One region of the Streptomyces changanensis genome, then DNA from elsewhere that is predicted to be linked to it. Evidence: predicted binding sites of a transcription regulator. Region 1 holds the regulator's gene; the other holds the start of a gene.
What was found. The regulator HspR, encoded in region 1, represses chaperone genes until heat shock. The targets are predictions, from matches to a motif close to TTGAGNNNNNNNNNCTCAA.
Positions count from the first base shown of each region.

Region 2: the regulator HspR is predicted to act here: its motif matches at 2,765-2,783, upstream of lon (endopeptidase La).

Region 1 is NZ_CP102332.1:3,568,235-3,578,779, reverse strand. Features, by position in the region: gene clpB (ATP-dependent chaperone ClpB) at 1-1,118, opposite strand, end outside; gene NRO40_RS15915 (pyridoxamine 5'-phosphate oxidase family protein) at 1,243-1,656, shown strand; gene NRO40_RS15910 (Rieske (2Fe-2S) protein) at 1,933-2,250, opposite strand; gene NRO40_RS15905 (helix-turn-helix transcriptional regulator) at 2,621-3,658, shown strand; gene NRO40_RS15900 (heat shock protein transcriptional repressor HspR) at 3,918-4,370, opposite strand; gene dnaJ (molecular chaperone DnaJ) at 4,375-5,562, opposite strand; gene grpE (nucleotide exchange factor GrpE) at 5,638-6,297, opposite strand; gene dnaK (molecular chaperone DnaK) at 6,294-8,147, opposite strand; gene NRO40_RS15880 (sugar transferase) at 8,398-8,874, shown strand; gene NRO40_RS15875 ((Fe-S)-binding protein) at 9,028-10,545, shown strand, end outside.
Region 2 is NZ_CP102332.1:4,533,927-4,544,471, forward strand. Features, by position in the region: gene NRO40_RS30825 (rhomboid-like protein) at 1-724, shown strand, start outside; gene NRO40_RS20285 (GNAT family N-acetyltransferase) at 735-1,379, opposite strand; gene NRO40_RS20290 (hypothetical protein) at 1,513-2,067, shown strand; gene NRO40_RS20295 (YfbM family protein) at 2,120-2,623, opposite strand; gene lon (endopeptidase La) at 2,806-5,208, shown strand; gene NRO40_RS20305 (helix-turn-helix transcriptional regulator) at 5,358-6,449, opposite strand; gene NRO40_RS20310 (M4 family metallopeptidase) at 6,604-9,540, shown strand; gene NRO40_RS20315 (response regulator) at 9,705-10,382, shown strand; gene NRO40_RS20320 (sensor histidine kinase) at 10,379-10,545, shown strand, end outside.

The DNA.
Region 1 (10,545 bases):
ACGAGCGCGGAGTCCGCGATCTGTACCTTGTGGTGCGCCTCGTACCGGCCCTTGAGGCCGCGCAGGATGGCGATGGTGTCCTCGACGGTCGGCTCGGCGACCAGGACCTGCTGGAAGCGGCGCTCCAGCGCGGGGTCCTTCTCGATGCGCTCGCGGTACTCGTCGAGGGTGGTCGCGCCCACCATGCGCAGCTCGCCGCGGGCCAGCATGGGCTTGAGCATGTTGCCCGCGTCCATCGCGGAGTCGCCGCCGGCGCCCGCGCCGACGACCGTGTGCAGCTCGTCGATGAAGGTGACGACCTGGCCGTCGCTCTCCTTGATCTCCGACAGGACGGTCTTCAGCCGCTCCTCGAACTCGCCGCGGTACTTCGCGCCGGCGACCATGGCGCCCAGGTCGAGGGAGACCAGCCGCTTGTCGCGCAGCGACTCGGGGACGTCGCCCTTCACGATCCGCTGGGCGAGCCCCTCGACGACGGCGGTCTTGCCGACGCCGGGCTCACCGATGAGGACGGGGTTGTTCTTGGTGCGACGGGAGAGCACCTGCACGACGCGGCGGATCTCCTGGTCGCGGCCGATCACCGGGTCGAGCCGGCCCTCGCGGGCGGCGGCGGTGAGGTCCGTGCCGAACTTCTCCAGCGCCTTGTACTGCCCCTCGGGGTCCGGCGTGGTGACGCGGCGGCTGCCCCGCGCGCGGGTGAAGGCGGCCAGCAGCTTCCCGGCGGTCGCGCCCTGCCGCGTGAGGAGCTCACCCGCGGCGCCGCCCTTGGCCGCGACGCCGACGAGCAGGTGCTCCGTGGAGAGGTACTCGTCGCCGAGCTCGCGCGCCCGGGCCTGGGCGTCGGCGACCACGGCGAGCAGGTCGCGGTTGGGTTGCGGCGGGGCGACGGTCGACCCGGTGACGCTGGGGAGGCCGGCGAGCAGCCGCTCCGCCCCGGCGCGCACGGCCGCCTGGTCGGCGTCGACGGCGGCGAGCAGGTCGGTGAGGTTCTCGTTGTCCTGGCCGGAGAGCAGCGCCAGCAGCAGGTGCGCCGGCGTCAGGTCGGCGTGCCCGCCCGACACGGCGCGGTTGGTCGCGGCGTTCAGCGCGTCCCGGCTCTTGTTGGTCAGCTCGGCGTCCACGGGTACTGGGTCCTCCTCGGCTGCTGATGCGTCGTACCGGCCTTATGACTCAGCCAACGTCGACAAAGTTGAGTCTATTCCACTCAAGGTGGTGGGTGCCAGCAGCCGCCGGTAGGTTCCGGACATGGCCATCGACCTGCGGGACCCCGGCGCCTCCTACGTCAGCTTCTGGCGCGAGCGCCACATGTGCACCCTGACGACCCACCGTCCCGACGGTTCGCCGCACGTGGTGCCGGTCGGCGTCACCTACGACCCGGACGGCGGCGCGCGGGGCGTGGCCCGGGTGATCACCAACAAGCACAGCCGCAAGGTGGCGAACGTGCTGGCGGCGGGGTCCGACGGCGCCCGGGTCGCGGTGTGCCAGGTGGCCGCGGGCCGCTGGGCGACGCTGGAGGGCCTGGCCGTGGTCCGCACGGAACCGGACGTCGTCGCGGACGCCGTCGCGCGGTACGCGGAGCGGTACGGGCGCACCCCGACGCCGAACCCGGACCGGGTCGTGATCGAGATCACGCTCACCCGCGCGATGGGACGGGCCTAGACCGAGGGACGCGCGGGGCCCGGCGGGCGCGCGGGGCACACACCGCGGGGTGGGCGCCCGGGGCGCGCGGCGCGGGGTGGGCGCCCGGGGCGCGCGGGACGCGGCCGGATCGCGGGGCGCGCGGCGCGGGCCCGGATCGCGGGGCGCGCGGCGCGGGCCCGGATCGCGGGGCGCGCGGGACGCGGACAGCACAGCGGCGCCATCGTGTTTCAGGTCCACGATGGCGCCGCTGTGTGGGGGAAGCACCTGAGCGATCTACAACGACGGGGGAATCGCTCAGGCGCTGCGGGGGGTGGCGGTGGGGGCCTCGGCCTCGACCAGCTGATGGTCACGCTGGTCGAGGTTGACGAAGATCATTCCGTAGCGGATGGCGCAGCGGACGGGCTGCGGCGCACCGCGCGGCCGACGGAGGCACCGGTAGGCGCGGATGTCCTCGTCGTCGCCGCGGGTGATGACGATCGGCTCCCCGAAGAGGGTGACCATCAACGAATCGCCACCCTGGGGGACTGCGGTGACGAGGTCGATGAAGTGCCACCCGGAACGGTAGGCGGACGCCATCTCGCGGCGGAATCGGGAGTCGTCGGGGACGTTCATGCGGCGACACCCGTCGGCGTGGAGTCGGCGCTGTCCCAAGAGGGCTCCCCGAAGGTCGTCGGGGCGACCTCCCACGAAGGCTCAGGGATGCCCGCCGGCCCGACCTCCCACGCAGGCTCACCTGCGACGACGCTGTTCGCGGACACCGTGTCCCACGACGGCTCGCCGCTGAGGGCGGCGACACCGCACGCGGCCGCCGCGGCGACAGCTATGGCGCTAAGTGCACGAACCATCCTGGTCATGGACGATCTCCACCTCTTTTTGTCCTTACCTCCTCCCCCGCGTCTATGACGATGGCTCACTCCGAACGCTTCCACCAGCCAGTACAGGCATCATGTTCCTGAAATACAGGACCCTGAGGGGGGTGCAGATGCGGTCTAAGGTGGACAATCCGGAAACCGGGCACAGTCATGACGAGCTGTGCGAAGCCGGAAAGCACCTGTACGCGGCCGCCCTGCGCGCCGGCCGGATAGCCCGTACGGAGGTCGACGCGGCGCCCTGCCTCATCGACCTCGCCCTGCTGCATCCGGATCCGGACGATTCCCAGTGGCTGCGGCCCGTGCCTCCGTCCATCGCCCTCAACCAGCTGATACACCCCATCGAGCGGGAGATCCAGCAGCGCAGGCAGCGGGCCCTGTCGTTGGCCGATGCATTCGAGCCGTTCATGACGATCCCCGCGGCGGCCCCGTGCACCAGTGCGGCGATCAACGTCCTGGAGGGTCTGGCGGTCATCAACGCCGAACTGGACCGCGTGACGGACGAGTGCGCGGTCGAACTCCTCACCATCCAGCCGGGCAGCGGACGGAAACCCGAGACTGTCAAGGCCGCCTTGCGGCGGGTGGAGCCCCTGCTGGGCCGCGGTGTCCGAATGCGGACCCTCTACCAGCACACCGCGCGGCACCACTCGGCGACCATGGGGTACGTCGAGCGGATCACGCCGTACGGGCTGGAGGTCCGCACGCTGGAGGAGATCATCGACCGGTTGATCATCGTCGACCGCAAGGTCGCCTTCATACCGGCCCGCAGCGACCGCCAGGTGGCCCTGGAGCTGCGGCACGAGGGACTGGTGCAGTACCTCGTCGGCGTGTTCGAGCAGTTCTGGCTGCACGGCATCCCGTGGGAGGAGGAGGTCGTCTCGTACGCCCCCGCCCTCAACGGCATAAGCGGCATCCAGCGGTCCATCGCCAAGCTCCTCGTCGAGGGCCACGTCGACGAGGCCATCGCCCGCCGGCTCGGCATGAACGTCCGCACCTGCCGCGCCCACATCGCCAAGCTCGCCTCCACCCTGGGCAGCGGCAGCCGCGCCCAGCTCGGCTACCTCATCGCCCGCTCCGGCATCCTCGACCAGGACCAGGACCTCACCCCCCGCACCCCGGGACCGGAGGAGCCACCGCGCGGCCACGACTGACGCCCCGCCGGCCGCGGACACCCGCAGGGGGCGGGCACCCGCACCCGCACGGCCCCTGACTCGCACGAGGGCGGCCCTGACCCGCATGAGGGCCGCCCCCGGACCCGCATGGTCCGGGCCCCCCGCACGAGGGCGGCTCCTGACCCGCACGGCCCGGCCCCGGCACGCGGAAGGCCCCCTCCGGAGAGGGGGCCTTCGAAACGTCCACGGGCCGGACGCCGCACGCCGAACGCGCCGAACCGACCGCCGCACTGGGTGGCTACTCGCCGCCCCGGCGCGTACCCGGGCGCCACACGACCAGCGCGCCCGTCTGCTGCACCTCCTGGTACGGCACCAGGTCGCGCCGGTACGAGGCGTGGACCTGGGCCTCGCGCTGGCGTATCGCCGCCGCCGCACCCTCGACCGCCGCCGACAGCTCGGCCACCCGCGCCTGCAGCGCGGCGACCTGGTTCTCCAGCTCGATGATGCGCTTGATTCCGGCCAGGTTGATGCCCTCGTCCTGCGACAGCTGCTGCACCTGCCGGAGCAGCTCGATGTCGCGGGCCGAGTAGCGCCGTCCCCGCCCGGCCGTACGGTCCGGCGAGACGAGTCCCAGCCGGTCGTACTGGCGCAGCGTCTGCGGGTGCAACCCGCTGAGCTGGGCCGCCACCGAGATGACGTACACCGGAGTCTCGTCGGTCAGTTCGTACGGGTTGCGTCGGCGTGCGTCCATTGCGTCAAGCCCCCTTCGCGGCCTGGAAGAGCTCCGCCCGCGGGTCCTCGTCCGCGGTCACCCGACGGTACGCCTCCAGGGCCTCGCGCGCCTCGGCGCTCAGCCCCTCGGGCACGGCGACCTCGACGGTCACCAACAGGTCGCCCCGCGTGCCGTCCTTGCGGACGGCGCCCTTGCCGCGGGCGCGCATGGTCCGGCCGTTGGGCGTGCCGGCCGGGATCTTCAGCGTGACCGCGGGCCCGCCGAGGGTCGGCACCCTGATCTCGCCGCCCAGCGCCGCCTCGGCGAAGGAGACGGGGACCGTGACGGTGAGGTTGTCGCCCTTGCGGCCGAAGACGGGGTGGCTGTCGACGTGGACGATCACGTACAGGTCGCCGGCCGGTCCGCCCCGCTCGCCGGGGGCGCCCTTGCCGCGCAGCCTGATCCGCTGGCCGTCGGAGACGCCCGCCGGGATGCGCACCTGCATGGTGCGCGACGACTTGGCGCGGCCGCTGCCGTGGCAGACGTCGCACGGGTCCTGGGCGATGAGCCCGCGGCCCTTGCAGTCCACGCACGGGTCGGTCAGCGAGAACGAGCCGCTGCCGCCGCGCGAGACCTGGCCGGTGCCGACGCAGGTCGGGCAGACCCGCGGGGTGCCGTTCTTGTCGCCGGTGCCGGAGCACGCCTGGCAGGGCTGCTGGCTGGACATGCGCAGCGGGACCGTGGCCCCGTCCACCGCCTCGGTGAAGCTGAGCGTCACCTCGGACTCGATGTCCTGGCCGCGGCGCGGCTGTGTCCGCGTGCCCGGGCCGGCACCGGTGCCGCCCCGGTTGAACAGGCCGCCGAAGACGTCCCCGAGCCCGCCGCCGAAGCCGCCGGCGCCACCCGCGCCGCCCTGGGCACCGCCGAAGAGGTCACCCAGGTCGAAGTTGAACGAGCCGCCGGCGCCGCCGGGTCCGGGGCGGAAGCCGCCGTTGCCGAAGAGGGCGCGCGCCTCGTCGTACTCCTTGCGCTTCTTGGGGTCGCCGAGGACGTCGTTCGCCTCGGAGACCTCCTTGAAACGCGCCTCGGCCGCCACGTCGCCCTTGTTGGCGTCCGGGTGGAACTCCCGGGCGAGCTTGCGGTACGCCTTCTTGATCTCGGCCTCGGTGGCGTCCTTGGGGACGCCGAGGACCTTGTAGTAGTCCTTCTCGACGAAGTCCTTCGTGCTCATCGACGTCCCTCCTCCCGGACGATCACTGCGTCAGCCACCGGGCCGGCGGTCCGAAGACCGCCGGCCCGCCGGCTGTCAGCCCTCGTCGGGGCCACCGTTCTCCTCGTCGCCCGGCTGCTCGTCCTTCGCGGCCGGCGCCGCGCCCGGCTGGGGCTCGGCCACGGCGACGCGCGCGGGCCGGATGGTCCGCTCGCCGATGCGGTACCCGGGCTGCAGGATCGCCACGCAGGTCGTCTCGGTGACGTCCGGCGCGTACGAGTGCATGAGCGCCTCGTGCACCGTCGGGTCGAAGGGCTCGCCCTCCTTGCCGAACTGCTGGAGGCCCATCTTGGCGACGGTGGTCTCCAGCGACTCGGCGACCGACTTGAAGCCGCCCACCAGCTCGCCGTGCTCCCGGGCGCGGCCGATGTCGTCGAGCACGGGCAGCAGCTCGGTCAGGAGCGTCGCGACGGCGACCTCCTTGACCGCGGCCCGGTCCCGGTCGACGCGGCGGCGGTAGTTCTGGTACTCCGCCTGGAGCCGCTGGAGATCCGCGGTGCGCTCGGCGAGCGCACTGCGGGTCTGGTCCAGCTGGGCGGTCGCGCCGACCGACTGGTCCGTGTCGTTCGCGTCCCCGGCCGGGGCCGCCGCGCCCTCCTCCACGGGAGGGGTCTCGGCGGCCTCGGCGGCGTCGTCAGGGGTGGCGCCGGAGGGGACGTCGGGCTTCTCCTCGAATCCCGGGGTCTCCTCCGTCATGCGGCCCCACCCTTCGGCTTCTCGTCGTCGACGATCTCGGCGTCGATGACGTCGTCGTCGCCCTTGGCGCCGGTGTCGCCGGCGTCCGCCTGGGCGCCGCCGGCCGCCTGGCCGGCCTGGGCGTCGGCGTACATGGCCTGGCCGAGCTTCTGGGAGACGGCCGCGACCTTCTCGGTGGCGGTGCGGATCTCCGCGGTGTCCTCGCCCTTCAGCTTCTCCTTGAGCTCGCTCACCGCCGTCTCGACCTCGGTCTTGACGTCACCGGGCACCTTGTCGGCGTTGTCGGCGAGGAACTTCTCCGTCTGGTAGACGAGCTGCTCGCCCTGGTTGCGGGTCTCGGCGGCCTCGCGGCGGCGGTGGTCCTCCTCCGCGTACTGCTCGGCCTCCTGGCGCATCCGGTCGACCTCGTCCTTCGGCAGCGAGGAGCCGCCGGTGACGGTCATCTTCTGCTCCTTGCCCGTGCCCAGGTCCTTCGCGGTCACGTGCATGATGCCGTTGGCGTCGATGTCGAAGGCGACCTCGATCTGCGGGACGCCGCGCGGGGCCGGCGGGAGGCCGGTCAGCTCGAACATGCCGAGCTTCTTGTTGTACGCCGCGATCTCGCGCTCGCCCTGGTAGACCTGGATCTGCACGGACGGCTGGTTGTCCTCGGCCGTCGTGAAGATCTCGGACCGCTTGGTCGGGATCGTGGTGTTGCGCTCGATGAGCTTGGTCATGATGCCGCCCTTGGTCTCGATGCCGAGGGACAGCGGGGTGACGTCGAGGAGCAGGACGTCCTTGACCTCGCCCTTGAGGACGCCGGCCTGCAGGGCGGCACCGATGGCGACGACCTCGTCCGGGTTGACGCCCTTGTTGGCCTCGCGGCCACCGGTCAGCTCCTTGACGAGCTCGGCAACGGCCGGCATGCGGGTCGAGCCACCGACGAGGACGACGTGGTCGATCTCGGAGAGCTGGATGCCCGCGTCCTTGATCACGTTGTGGAACGGGATCTTGCAGCGCTCCAGCAGGTCCGCGGTGAGCTGCTGGAACTGGGCGCGCGTGAGCTTCTCGTCCAGGTGCAGCGGGCCCTCGGCGGACGCCGTGATGTAGGGCAGGTTGATCGAGGTCTCGGTGGACGAGGACAGCTCGATCTTGGCCTTCTCGGCGGCCTCGCGGAGGCGCTGGAGGGCCATCTTGTCCTTGGACAGGTCCACGCCGTGCCCGGAGTGGAACTGCTTGACCAGGTACTCGACGACGCGCTGGTCCCAGTCGTCACCACCGAGGTGGTTGTCGCCGTTGGTGGCCTTCACCTCGACGACGCCGTCGCCGATCTCCAGCAGCGAGACGTCGAAGGTGCCGCCACCGAGGTCGAAGACGAGGATCGTCTGGTCGTCCTTGTCGAGGCCGTACGCCAGGGCGGCGGCCGTCGGCTCGTTGACGATGCGCAGGACGTTCAGGCCCGCGATCTCGCCGGCCTCCTTGGTGGCCTGGCGCTCGGAGTCGTTGAAGTACGCCGGGACGGTGATGACCGCGTCCGTGACCTTCTCGCCCAGGTACGCCTCGGCGTCCCGCTTCAGCTTCTGCAGGATGAACGCGGAGATCTGCTGCGGGTTGAAGTTCTTCCCGTCGAGCTCGATCTTCCAGTCCGTGCCCATGTGGCGCTTGACCGAACGGATGGTCCGGTCGACGTTGGTGACGGCCTGCCGCTTGGCGACCTCGCCGACGAGGACCTCGCCGTTCTTGGCGAAGGCGACGACGGACGGCGTGGTCCTGGCGCCCTCGGCGTTGGTGATGACGGTGGGCTCGCCGCCTTCCAGAACGCTGACGACGGAGTTAGTCGTGCCCAGGTCGATGCCGACCGCACGTGCCATTTCGATTCCTCCAACTGACTTGAGTGGAACAGGCTCAAGGATGCACGACCCACGCACTCACGTCAACAGACCTGAGTCGAGCGCGCTCAACTTTTATCCAGCCCTTATGCGCAAGAGTCCCCCGACACGCGGCCCGGCGGGCCCGACGGACACCCCTACCCCGCCTATTGTTCAGCACACCGGCACTATCCGGACATAAGCCGTGAACCGATACGAACCCTGAGCAATGCGGAAAGACGAGGTGGCCACCATGCACCCCAAGCGCGTCCTGGACCTGGTCCTCGGCTCCGTCCTGCTGACGCTGGTCGCGCCGCTCCTGCTCGCCGCGGCGGGGGCCCGGGCGCTCGGCCGCCCCGCCGGCGGCCTCCTCGTCCACGAGACGGCCGTCGGCCTGCACGGCCGCCCGTTCACCCTGCGCACCCTGCCGGTGCGGCGACTGCGCCTCGACGCGCTCTCCCGGCTGGTCCACGTCGTGCGCGGCGAGATGTCCCTGGTCGGCCCCGCCCCGCTCCCGCCCGGCGCACCCGGCGCCGACGCACCCTGGCGCGGCGCGGTACGCCCCGGCCTGACCGGGCCGGCCCAGGTGAGGCGGGGTTCGCCGCTGCCCTGGGACGAGCCGCTGCTGCTCGACCAGCACTACGTGGAGCACCATGGGGTGGGAACGGACGTGGCGCTGCTCCTGCGGACCCCGGTCGCCCTGCTCACCGGCCCGCGACCCCGGGACTGAACGGACGGCGCCGGTCAGGCTCACCTGAGCGACGCAGATCACCGCGCACGCGGCTACAGTGCGGCGGAATATCTGGGTACGCTCAGCACCGAACCCAATAAGTTACCGCTTAGTAGTACCGGATCCCCCACCTCGCAGGCCCGAGGAGCCCCCATGCAACTCGCCGCGATCATTGTGTCGCTGACCCTGACCGTGGTCGGCGTTGCGCTCTTTGCCCGAGCGATCGCGCACATCTACCGGTTCGTGAGGCTCGGCCAGCCCGTGCCGGCGGGCCGCCGCACCGACGACTGGAAGGCCCGCACGGTCACCGTGGTCCGGGAGTTCCTCGGCCACACCCGGATGAACCGCTGGGGGATCGTCGGCTTCGCGCACTGGTTCGTCGCGGTCGGCTTCCTGACCCTGCCGCCGACGCTGGCGCAGGCGTACGGCCAGCTCTTCCAGGCCGACTGGATGCTGCCGGTCCTCGGCGGCTTCCTGCCGTTCGAGATGTACATCGAGGCCATCGGCCTGATGACGGTCCTCGGCATCGTCGTCCTGATGGTGATCCGCCTGCTGAGCCTGCCGTCCCGCGCCGGCCGCAAGTCGCGCTTCGCCGGCTCCAAGGCGTGGCAGGCGTACTTCGTCGAGTACGTCATCCTCACCATCGGCCTGGTCATCCTGGTCCTGCGCGGCCTCGAGGGCGCCCTCCACCACGTGGACTCCTACGAGGCGGCGTACTTCGTCTCGTACCCGCTCGTCCTCGCCTTCGACGGGCTGTCCACGGGCACGCTGCAGACCCTCGTCTACCTCGCCGCCATGGTGAAGATCAGCGTCTCCCTGATCTGGATGATCACGGTCTCGCTCAACACCAACATGGGCGTCGCCTGGCACCGTTTCCTCGGCTTCCCGAACATCTGGTTCAAGCGCAACGCCACCGGCGAGACCGCCCTGGGCGCCCTGCAGCCGATGACGTCCGGCGGCAAGGAGATCGACTTCGAGACGGTCTTCGACGACGAGGAGGGCGCCGAGGAGACCGTCTTCGGCGTCAGCCAGGTCGAGCACTTCTCCTGGAAGGGCATCCTCGACTTCGCGACCTGCACCGAGTGCGGCCGCTGCCAGTCGCAGTGCCCCGCCTGGAACACGGGCAAGCCGCTCTCCCCGAAGCTCCTCATCATGTCGCTGCGCGACCACGCCCACGCCAAGGCCCCGTACCTGCTGGCCGGCGGCGGCAAGACCGCGGACGGCGAGGAGAAGGCGTCCGCCGAGGCCCTGAAGGACGTCCCGGCCGCCGCCCTGGCCGAGGCCGAGCGCCCCCTCATCGGCACCGCCGAGGAGAACGGCGTCATCGACCCGGACGTGCTGTGGTCCTGCACCACCTGCGGCGCCTGCGTCGAGCAGTGCCCGGTCGACATCGAGCACATCGACCACATCGTCGACATGCGCCGCTACCAGGTCATGATCGAGTCGTCGTTCCCGTCCGAGGCGGGCACGATGCTCAAGAACCTGGAGAAGAAGGGCAACCCCTGGGGCCTGGCGAAGAAGCAGCGCGTCGAGTGGACCAAGGAGGTCGACTTCGAGGTCCCGATCGTCGGCAGGGACGTCGAGGACCTCTCCGAGGTCGACTACCTCTACTGGGTCGGCTGCGCCGGCGCCCTGGAGGACCGGGCCAAGAAGACCACCAAGGCCTTCGCC
Region 2 (10,545 bases), 970 kb from region 1:
GCGGGGGGTGGGCGCGCGGACCGGGCTCACCGCGCCGCTGGCCGCCCCAGCGCCCCCCGGGCCGACCGCGCCGGTGGTGCGGTCGTGGCACGGGATCCTGCGGCGCGCGGCCCGGCTGCTGCCGACGCCGGCCGGCACGCCGTTCACCTTCGGGTACGCCCTCGTGCTCCTCGCGACCTCCCTCTACGCCGAGTTCGGCGACCCGCGGACCGTCGCCGCGCTGCTGCACGCCTCCAGCACCGACGTCGCCCACCTGTCCCGCACGCCGTCGGCGGCGCTCCTCGCGAGCGCGCTGTGGGTGGCGGGCGGTCTGTCCTCCCCGTACGCCCTCGGCTTCGTCCTGGTCCTCACGGCGCTGGAGCGGCGGATCGGGGCGTGGCGGACGGCGGGCGTGTTCGCCGTGGGCCACGTCGGGGCGACGCTGGTGACGCAGGTCCCGGTGGCGGTGTCCGTGGTCGCGGGGCACCTGCCGGAGACGTCCCTGCACCGCCTGGACTACGGGATCAGCTTCGGGCTGCTCGCGTGCGTGGGCGCGCTGGCCGGGCTGCTCGGGCCGGTGGTGCGCGGCGCGGTGCTCGTCTGGGTGGGGGCGATGCTGCTGCGGGACCTGGTCGCCTTCGAGGACCCCCTGACGGCCTGGGGCCACGTCCTGGCGCTGCTGATCGGCGTCGCCGGGTGGCCGCTGGCGCGGCGGGCCGCCGGCCGGGCCGCCGCCTCGGGGTGACCGGCACCCCTCAGGGGGCGGAGCCGTCGCGTACGACGCCGGTGAGCGGCCCTTGGTGGTGCCAGCCCAGCGAGGCGTACAGCCCGCGGCCGTCGACGGTCGCGCTCAGGACGCCGGTCGTGGCCCCGGCGCGGGCGGCCGCCGTCTGGAGGTTCCGCATGACGAGGGTGCCGAGGCCGCGCCGCTGGTGGCCGTCGAACGTCTCGATCTGGTCGAACACCGCGGTCGGGCCCGTCGGGGCGACCTGGCCGTGGGCGGCGAGCCCGCCGTCACCGGCGAGGACGCGGACGTGGTGGACGCCCTCGTGGAACTCGGTGTGCAGCGTGTAGCCGGCGGGCGGCGCGACCTCGGGGGAGGGGCTCAGCGCGGTGTACATCATGAAGCCCGGGTCGTCGGGGACGGTCCACTCGGGGGGTATCCAGCCGGCGACGTCCTCCGGCTCGGCGAGCACCTTGAGCCAGGCGTACGGCTGGGTGACCGTCTCGCAGAGCTTGCGCACGGTGGCCGCGTCCGGCTCGGGGAGCACGTGGCGGAAGACGTGCCGGCTGAGGCCCACGTCGATGCGGTAGCCCCACGGCTCCTCGACCGGCGGCGGCGTGCCGCGTGAGACGGCCCAGCCGCGCACCCACGCCGAGGTAATAACTGCATTCTGCATGGGGCCATTACACACGAGGCGTCGCGGCATCACCAGGGGTGAACAAATCGTGCGGTTGCCGTCACCCTCTGTTTCCGTGGGCGGTGAGGGGCCGGACAGGCGCCTCGTCCGTGCGCGAATGGAGAGACCACTGATGAGAACACCCTCCGCCGGTGGCGCCGCGCTGCGGCGCGCGACCGCGTCCGCCGCCGTCCTCGGCCTGGCCCTGCCCCTCGCCCTGGCGACACCCGCGGCTGCCGGGGCCGGTGCCGCCGGCGGCACCGCCGTCCGGCAGGGCGCCGCCGTCGTGTACACCGCGAGCGGCGGCGTCGCGAACGACGTCGTCGTCGGGGTCCTCCTCGGCGAGGTCGCCGTGCAGGACGAGGCCGGGGTCACCGCCGGTCCCGGCTGCGTGCGGCGCAGCGACGTCCTGGTCACCTGCGGCCCGGTGGGCGGCGTCACCCGGGTCGCCGTCCGGGTGCGGGACGGCGACGACCGGGTCCACGTCGCGGCGCCCGTCGACGCCTCCGTCGACGCCGGTACCGGCCGCGACGAGGTCACCACCCACGGCGGGGGCGACCGGATCGTCCTGCGGGACGGGGCGCCGGGCGACACCGTCCGGTCGTGCGGCGGCGGCGAGGACCACCTGCGCGCCGACCCGGGCGACACCGTGCCGGCCTCGGGATGCGAGCACCGCGCCACGACGTGACGCCGCGGAGCGCGGACGGCCTCCGCCGGCCCGGCGGGGGCCGTCCGCGCGCTCAGTCCAGCCAGAGCAGCACCGCGTCACCGTCGCGGGCCGCGGAGGTGAGGAACGGGACCAGCTCGTCGTAGTGGTGCGTCACGTAGTCGAGGGACTCGCCGCGCTCCCACACCACGCTGGGGTACACCTCCGCCCGGGCCAGGTCCTCCGGCCCGACGCCCTCCACCAGCCGGGCCGCGGGCACGTCCGCCAGCGCCTCGGCGGCCGCGCGGACCCGCTCCGGGGTGAGGTAGCGCGGCGGCGCGTACCCCCAGTCCCCGGCCTCCGGGAGCGGCTCCTCGCCGAAGACGACGTCGACCGGGAAGTCGAGCCGCGACAGCAGGAAGTCCAGCGCGTGCCACGCCTTGTCGGTGCTCAGGCAGCGGGCGGACGCCGCGTCCGGTTCCCCGTCCAGTTCCGCGTCGACCAGCTCGTCAACGAGGTCCCGGGCCCACTCGGGATCCCCGAGCGCGCGCTCGAACTGCGCCGGCGTCAGCCGTACGTACTCTCCGATCATGCTCATGGACGGATCGTAGGAGCGGCCACTGACAACGCCCCTGGAAGGCGGACGCACGACGGGCCGAGCCGCCCGGGTCACCGCTGGTCGGACGGGTGATCGCTGTGGGCGAACGCGCCCCCGGGAACACCGCGGCGCTCAGGTGCATTGAGTCGGTACAGCTCAACTTGACTGCCGAAGGGGAGATCATGGCTTCGACGTCCGCACCGCTCACCCTGCCCGTGCTGCCGCTCGACGACGAGGTCGTCCTGCCGGGCATGGTCGTACCGCTGGACCTGTCCGACACCGACGTCCGCGCCGCCGTGGAGGCCGCCCAGGCCGCCGCCCGGGACGGGAGCGACAAGCCCCGGGTGCTGCTCGTGCCACGGGTGGACGGCACGTACGCCGGCATCGGCGTCCTCGGCACCGTCGAGCAGGTCGGGCGGCTCTCCGACGGGGATCCCGGGGCGCTCATCCGGGGTCGGGCGCGCGTGCGGATCGGCGCCGGCACGACCGGGCCGGGCGCGGCGCTGTGGGTGCAGGGCAGCCGCGTGGAGGAGGCCGTGCCGGAGCCGCTGCCGGGGGCCGTGGTCGAGCTGGTCAAGGAGTACAAGGCCCTCGCCACCAGCTGGCTGCGCAAGCGCGGGGCCTGGCAGGTGGTCGACCGGGTCCAGCAGATCGACGGCGTCGCCGCCCTCGCCGACAACGCGGGGTACTCGCCGTTCCTCACCACCGCCCAGAAGGTGGCCCTGCTGGAGACCGTCGAACCCGTCGCGCGGCTCCGGCTCGCCACCGAGCAGCTGCGCGAGCACCTCGCCGAGCAGGACGTCGCCGAGTCCATCGCCAAGGACGTCCAGGAGGGCGTCGACCGGCAGCAGCGCGAGTTCCTCCTCCGCCGCCAGATGGAGGCCGTCCGCAAGGAGCTCCGCGAGCTCAACGGCGAGGACGACGAGGGCGGGACGGACGACTACCGGGCCCGCGTGGAGGCCGCCGACCTGCCCGGGAAGGTCCGCGAGGCCGCCCTCAAGGAGGTCGACAAGCTGGAGCGCGCCAGCGACCAGTCACCCGAGGGCGCCTGGATCCGCACCTGGCTCGACACCGTCCTGGAACTGCCGTGGAACGAGCGCACCGAGGACCGGTACGACATCCGGGGCGCCAAGCAGGTCCTCGACGCCGAGCACGCCGGGCTCGACGACGTGAAGGAGCGCATCACCGAGTACCTGGCCGTGCGCAAGCGCCGCGCCGACCGCGGGCTCGGCGTCGTCGGCGGCCGCCGCGGCGGGGCCGTGCTCGCCCTCGTCGGGCCGCCCGGCGTCGGCAAGACCAGCCTCGGCGAATCCGTCGCCCACGCGATGGGGCGGAAGTTCGTCCGCGTCGCCCTCGGCGGCGTCCGGGACGAGGCGGAGATCCGCGGCCACCGCCGCACCTACGTCGGCGCCCTGCCCGGCCGGATCGTCCGCGCCGTCAAGGAGGCCGGGTCCATGAACCCCGTCGTCCTCCTCGACGAGATCGACAAGCTCGGCTCCGACTTCCGCGGCGACCCGGCGGCCGCCCTGCTGGAGGTGCTGGACCCCGCGCAGAACCACACCTTCCGCGACCACTACCTCGAAGTCGAGCTCGACCTCAGCGACGTCGTCTTCCTCGCCACCGCCAACGTGCTCGAGGCCATCCCCGAGGCCCTCCTGGACCGGATGGAGCTGGTCCGCCTCGACGGCTACACCGAGGACGAGAAGGTCGTCATCGCCCGCGACCACCTGCTGCCCCGGCAGCTGGAGCGGGCCGGTCTCGCCCGCGACGAGGTCGTGGTCGAGGAGGGCGCGCTGCGCCGGCTGGCCGGCGAGTACACCCGCGAGGCGGGCGTGCGGAACCTGGAGCGCTCCCTCGCCCGGCTGCTCCGCAAGGTCGCCGCCCAGACCGAGCTGGGCGACCGCGAGCTGCCCACCACGATCGGCGCGGACGACCTGCGCGGGCTCATCGGGCGGCCCCACCACGTACCGGAGTCCGCCCAGGACCCGGCCGAGCGCCGCACGTCCGTGCCGGGCGTGGCCACCGGCCTGGCCGTCACCGGCGCGGGCGGCGACGTCCTCTTCGTGGAGGCGTCGCTCGCCGACCCGGAGACCGGGGCGGCGGGACTCACCCTCACCGGGCAGCTCGGCGACGTCATGCAGGAGTCCGCCCGGATCGCGCTCTCCTTCCTCCGCTCCCACGGCGCCGAACTCGAACTGCCGGTGACCGGGCTGAAGGACCGGGGCGTCCACATCCACTTCCCGGCCGGAGCCGTACCGAAGGACGGGCCGAGCGCCGGCGTCACCATGACCACCGCGCTCGCCTCGCTGCTCAGCGGCCGGCTGGTGCGCACGGACGTGGCGATGACCGGGGAGGTGTCGCTGACCGGCCGGGTACTGCCGATCGGCGGGGTCAAGCAGAAGCTGCTCGCCGCCCACCGGGCCGGGATCACGACCGTGGTCATCCCCAAGCGGAACGAGGCCGACCTCGACGACGTGCCCGCCGAGGTCCTGGACACGCTGGAGGTGCACACGGTGACGGACGTCCGGCAGGTGCTCGACATCGCCCTGGCGCCGGCGACCACCGCCGTCGCGACGGCGGCCTGAAGCCCCCGCCGGTACGGGCCGGCCGCGCCCTCGTAGGGGGCCGCGGCCGGCCGTCGCCGCGCGCTCGTAGGGGGCGCGGGCGTCCGGCCCGTACCGGTGGGGCGGCGGATCCTGCGCCCTTGCCGGCGGTAGCGCCCGTCCGTCCCGGGTCAGGGCTCCAGCCAGCCCCGGGCCGTGGCCCGCGCCCCCGCCTGGAAGCGCGTGCGCGCGTCCAGCGCCTCCAGCAGCCGGCTGATCCTGCGCCGCGCGGTGTGGACGTGTACGCCGAGCCGCCGCGCTATGGCCTCGTCCTTCAGCCCCGCGGCGAGCAGCCGCAGCAGCTCCCGCTGCTCCGCCCGGTCCCCGGCCCCGCCGTCCCGCCAGGCCCCCGCGGACGTCCGGCCCACCGCCCCCGCGCCCGCCGGCCCCGCCGCGTCGGCCCCCGCCGAACCGGCACCGGCACCCGAGCCGCCCCCCGCCGTACCCGCGCCCGCGCACTCCAGTGGTACCGCCCGTTCCCACACCGCCTCGAAGAGCGGCACCAGTGCCTCCCGCAGGCGCGCGTCGGCGACGACCAGGGCGTACGCCCGCGGGTCGGCCGGGTCCGCCGGCGGCAGCAGCGTCACCCGCCGGTCCACGGCCACCAGCCGCGTCGGCACCCCCGCCGCCACCCGCACCCGCAGCCCCCGCCGCGCCAGCGCCGCCACCGCACGGGCCCGTCCGGGCGCGGCGAGCCCCGCCCGGTCCAGCACCGCCCGCACCTCGACACCCCGGGCGAGCAACCCGCCGACGTCCAGGCCCGCGTACGGCGGCCGGTCCATCAGCAGCACCTCCCGCTCGGCCCCGGCGAGGAGCCGCCCGACCCGCTCGTCGACCGCCCGCCGCCCGGTCACGGCCTCGACGCCGCCGGCCCCCGACTGCGCGGCGGCCGCCCGCTCCGCCGCGAGCCGCTCGGCGGTCGACCGGAGCCGCTCCAACTCCGCCGACCTGCGGTGGAGTTCCGCCTGCCGCCGGTCGATCAGCGTGCGGATCGCGGTCGCCGGCGCCGCCGGGTGCGGCAGTCCGCCCTCCCGCGCGGGGTCCGCCGGCCGGGCGAACCCGTGTTCCACCAGCCGGTCCAGCGCGGTGTGCACCCGCTCCCTCGGAAGGTCGAGGAGGTGTGCCAACTCCTCGACACGTTCGGCCCGTTCCAGCAGCAATGCCTCATACGCCCGCTCCTCGGCCTCCCCCAGGCCAAGTGGGGGCAATCCCCCCTTGATCATGGGTCGGATTCTCTTCGGGCCCTCACCGGACACACAAGTGTGCATGTCCACTTCTCCGCACAGTTGGCTCATTGCCCACCGGTGAAGCGCGCCGCTTGCATGGCCCCACACCACCCGAACGGCTCTGACCAAGCACGTAGGAGGGGTACGAACTGTGCGCGCATCCAGGACGACTTCAGCGAGAACCGGCATACGGAAGGGGGCTGCCGCGAGCGGGGGAGCGGCGCTCCTCGCCGCCGGGCTGCTGATCACGGCGGTCCCCGCCGCCCACGCCGCCGGCACCACCCGGACGGCGGGCCCGCAGGCCACCACGGCGGTGCCGGGCGACCCCCGGCCCACCGCACCGGGGGCCGACCTCATCCCGCTCCCCGAGACGGACACCCCGTCCCTCGTGGACGGCATCCGCGAGCCGGCCGACGCCGGCGCCTCCCCCGCCGACGCGGCGCGCGGCCACCTCGCCGCGAAGGAGAGCCGGTACAAGATCCCCGAGCCGCGGCGCGATCTCGCCCCCGTGCAGACCCTCCGGCGCGGCGCCGACGAGACGGTACGGCTCCAGCAGAAGCACCGGGGCGTCCCGGTCCTCGGCGGCCAGTACGTCGTCCGCATGGAGACCGGCGCCGGGCGCCGTGCCGTGACCGGCACCTCCGGCCGGTACTTCACCGACCTGACGGTGAACACCACGCCGGCCGTCAGCGCGGAGACCGCCGTCCGCCGCGCCGTCGGCGCGACGCTCGACCGGTTCGGCGGCGACCGGCTCACCCGGTCCGGCGCCGACCCCGCCCGCCGGGACGCGACCGGCGGCCCGGCGCTCAGGGGCAGCTCGGCGGGGCTCGTCGTCATCCCGCGCGGCACGGGCGTCCTCGCGTACCACGTGACCGTGCGCGGCACGAACCCGGTGACCGGAGAACCGGTCCTCCAGCACGTCTACGTGGACGCGCGGGCCGGCTACCCCCTCCTCCAGCACACCGGCATCAAGACCCTCACCGCCCCCCGGACCGCCGCCGCGGACACCCGGCAGCGGGCGAGGGGCGTGCCGGGCGCCGCAGGCACGGCGGGCCCCGCCGGCGCCCCGGCCGCCGCGGCGGACCCCGCCGAGGCCGTCACCGGCAGCGGCGTGCGCCTCGACGGCACGAAGGTGCCGCTGAACGTCGACCGGCCGACCGCCGACGGGCCCTACCTGATGACCGACCGGGCCCGCATGGCCGAGGGCAGCAAGAACGCGCTCACCACCTGGGACGCCCGCGACAAGGACGTCCTGGACGTCCTCGGCGGCTGGCCGCAGGACCTGAAGCCGTTCTCCTCGCCCACCGCCGCGTTCGGGCAGGACGCCACCGACTCCGGCGCGGTCGACGCGCACTGGGCGGCGGGCCAGGTCCACGACTACTACGAGGAGCGGCACGGCCGGTCCGGCCTCGACGGGCGCGGCTCCGCCGTCGACTCCCTCGTCGGCGTGACCCTGTTCGGCGAGCCCTACGTCAACGCCTTCTGGGACGGCACCAAGATGGTGTACGGCTCGGGTGACGACGAGTTCCGCCCGCTCTCCGCCGACCTCGACGTCGTGGGCCACGAGATGACGCACGGCGTCGTCGAGAACACCGCCGGCCTCGTCTACGCCGGCCAGTCCGGCGCCCTCAACGAGGCCGTCGCCGACTACTTCGGCAACGCCATCGACGTCGACCGCTCCGGCCGCTCGATGGACGACCCCGACGCCGGGCTCATCGGCGAGGACCTGTGCCGCACGGCGAAGCCCCGCGACTGCGCCCTGCGCGACCTGGACGACGGCGCCACCACCGCGAAGAACTTCCTCGGCGTGACCTTCGGCATCGACAACGGCGGCGTCCACCTCAACTCCACGATCTTCTCCGGCGCCCTGTGGGACATGCGCCAGGACCTCGGCCCCGAGCCGGCCGACCGGATCGTCTACAAGGCGCTCACCGAGTACCTCACCCCGCTCGACGGCTTCACCGAGGGGCGTGAGGCGGTCGTCGCGGCCGCCCGGGACCTCGGCGCCACCACCCGCCAGGTCGACACCGTCAAGCGGTCCTTCACCGCCCACGGCATCGTGCGCGGCTGGGAGAACGCGCTCGGCGTCGACTCCGAAGCCCTGCTCACCAAGGTGAACACCGACGGCACCGAGGTCCAGGCGGGCGGCGGCTGGTGGACGGCCGCCCGGTCCGACGAGGACGGTTCCGAGCCGTACTCCGTCTACGCCGGCCGCGTCGACGGCAAGGGCGCCCCCCGGCTCATGAGCCCCAACGACGGCCGCTACCACGTGAACCCGGCCACCGACGGCCGCACGGTGGTGTGGGCCGCGTACGGCCCCGACGGCGTCGACGTCCTGTCCCGGCCCCTCGCGGGCGGTCCGGTGAAGAAGCTGCTGTCCACGCAGGGCGACGTCCTCAGCCTGCGCGTCGACCGCGGCGTGACCGTCTTCGACGTGTACGACGTCCTCGGCGACGGCCGTCACGTCGGCTTCCTCCGGGCCGGCGACCCGCGGCCCACGTACGTCGACGGCGCCCGCGACGACACCCTCACCGGCCTGCCCTCCGTCGGCCACGGCCGGATCGCCTACGCCAAGCTGTACCCGGCGGACGGCGGCCACCGGCTCGGCGTCGAGATCCTCGACCTGGGGACGGGCCGGACCGTCCTCGCCGAGCAGCTCGGCGAACCGCAGTCCCTGGGCCGCACCGGGGTCAACGCCACCCACGTCTTCTGGCTCAACGACGAGAACCTCGACGACGACGGCCAGTCGACCATCCGCCGCACCGGACACGACGGCACCGGCACGTACGACATCAGCAGCGAGTACAAGCCGGGCGCCCTCGTCGCCTCGGACCTCACCGTCTCGGACTCGGCGGTCACCGTCAGCGCCACCCCCGTCGGCGACGGCTCGCAGACGCTCGACAACGCCGCCCTGCCGAAGGTCTGGCAGCTCACCACGGACGGCTCGCGCACCCAGCGGGTCTCCTGCAACCGCGGCATGCAGCTCTCCCCGGCGGCCGACACCGGCACCCGGGTGGTCTGGCTGGACGGCACGACCGGCTGGACCGACCTCGTCACCCGCGCCCGCCCGGCGGGCCGCTGCGGCTGATCCCGGCACCCGGCCCACGGGTCCCCACCGGTCGACGCGGCACCCCCGAAGCCCCCGGCACCCCAGGTGCCGGGGGCTTCCCCGCGGGCCGCGACGGCTCCTCGCCCGCGCGGGCAGCGCCTATGCTGAGGGCGCTCCAGAACGCCTGAGTGGGGTCCGGCCGTATGAACCGTTCAGCAGTGCACGTGATGATCGTCGACGACGAGGACCTGATCAGAGAGGGACTCCGGCGGATCGTCGACGGCTTCGACGGCACCCGCGCCGTGGCCGCCTGTACGGGCTCGGAGGCGCTCGGCGAGGCCGTCCGGCACCGGCCGGACGTGGTCCTGCTCGACGTGCGCATGCCCGACCGGGACGGTCTGAGCGTCCTCGCCGACCTGCGGGCCCTGCCCGAGCCGCCGGTCGTCGCCATGCTGACCACGTTCGACGCCGACGAGCACCTGTCGGCGGCGCTGCGCGGCGGCGCGGCCGGTTTCCTCCTCAAGGACACGGCCCCCGAACAGTTGGAGTACCTCATCAAGGAGCTGGCGGCGGGCGGCAGCGTCATCGCCCCGAAGGTGGCCCGCACGGTGGTCGACGGCTACCTGCGCGCGCAGGGCGACGGCTTCGAGGACCGGCAGCCCACCGCCGACGACCGGGCCCTGGCGCTGGAACTGACGGCCCGGGAACGCGAGGTGCTCGCGCTCCTCGCCGAAGGGCTGTCGAACACGGAGATCGCCCAGCGGCTGTTCATCGGCACGACCACGGTGAAGGACCACGTCAGCACCCTCCTCGCCAAGCTCGGCGTCACCAACCGGGTGCAGGCGGCGGTCCGCGCCCACCAGCTGCGGCTCGTGCGGTGACGACCCGCTCGACCGCAGAGCGGATCCTCGTGGCCGCCGCCGTGGCCGAGCTCCTCACGGTCGCCGACGCCTTCAGCGCCGTCCCCCTCGCCGTCTGCGCGGTCGCGCTGCTCGCCCTGCCGCTGCGCCGGCGGCTGCCGATGACGACGCTCTGCGCGACCCT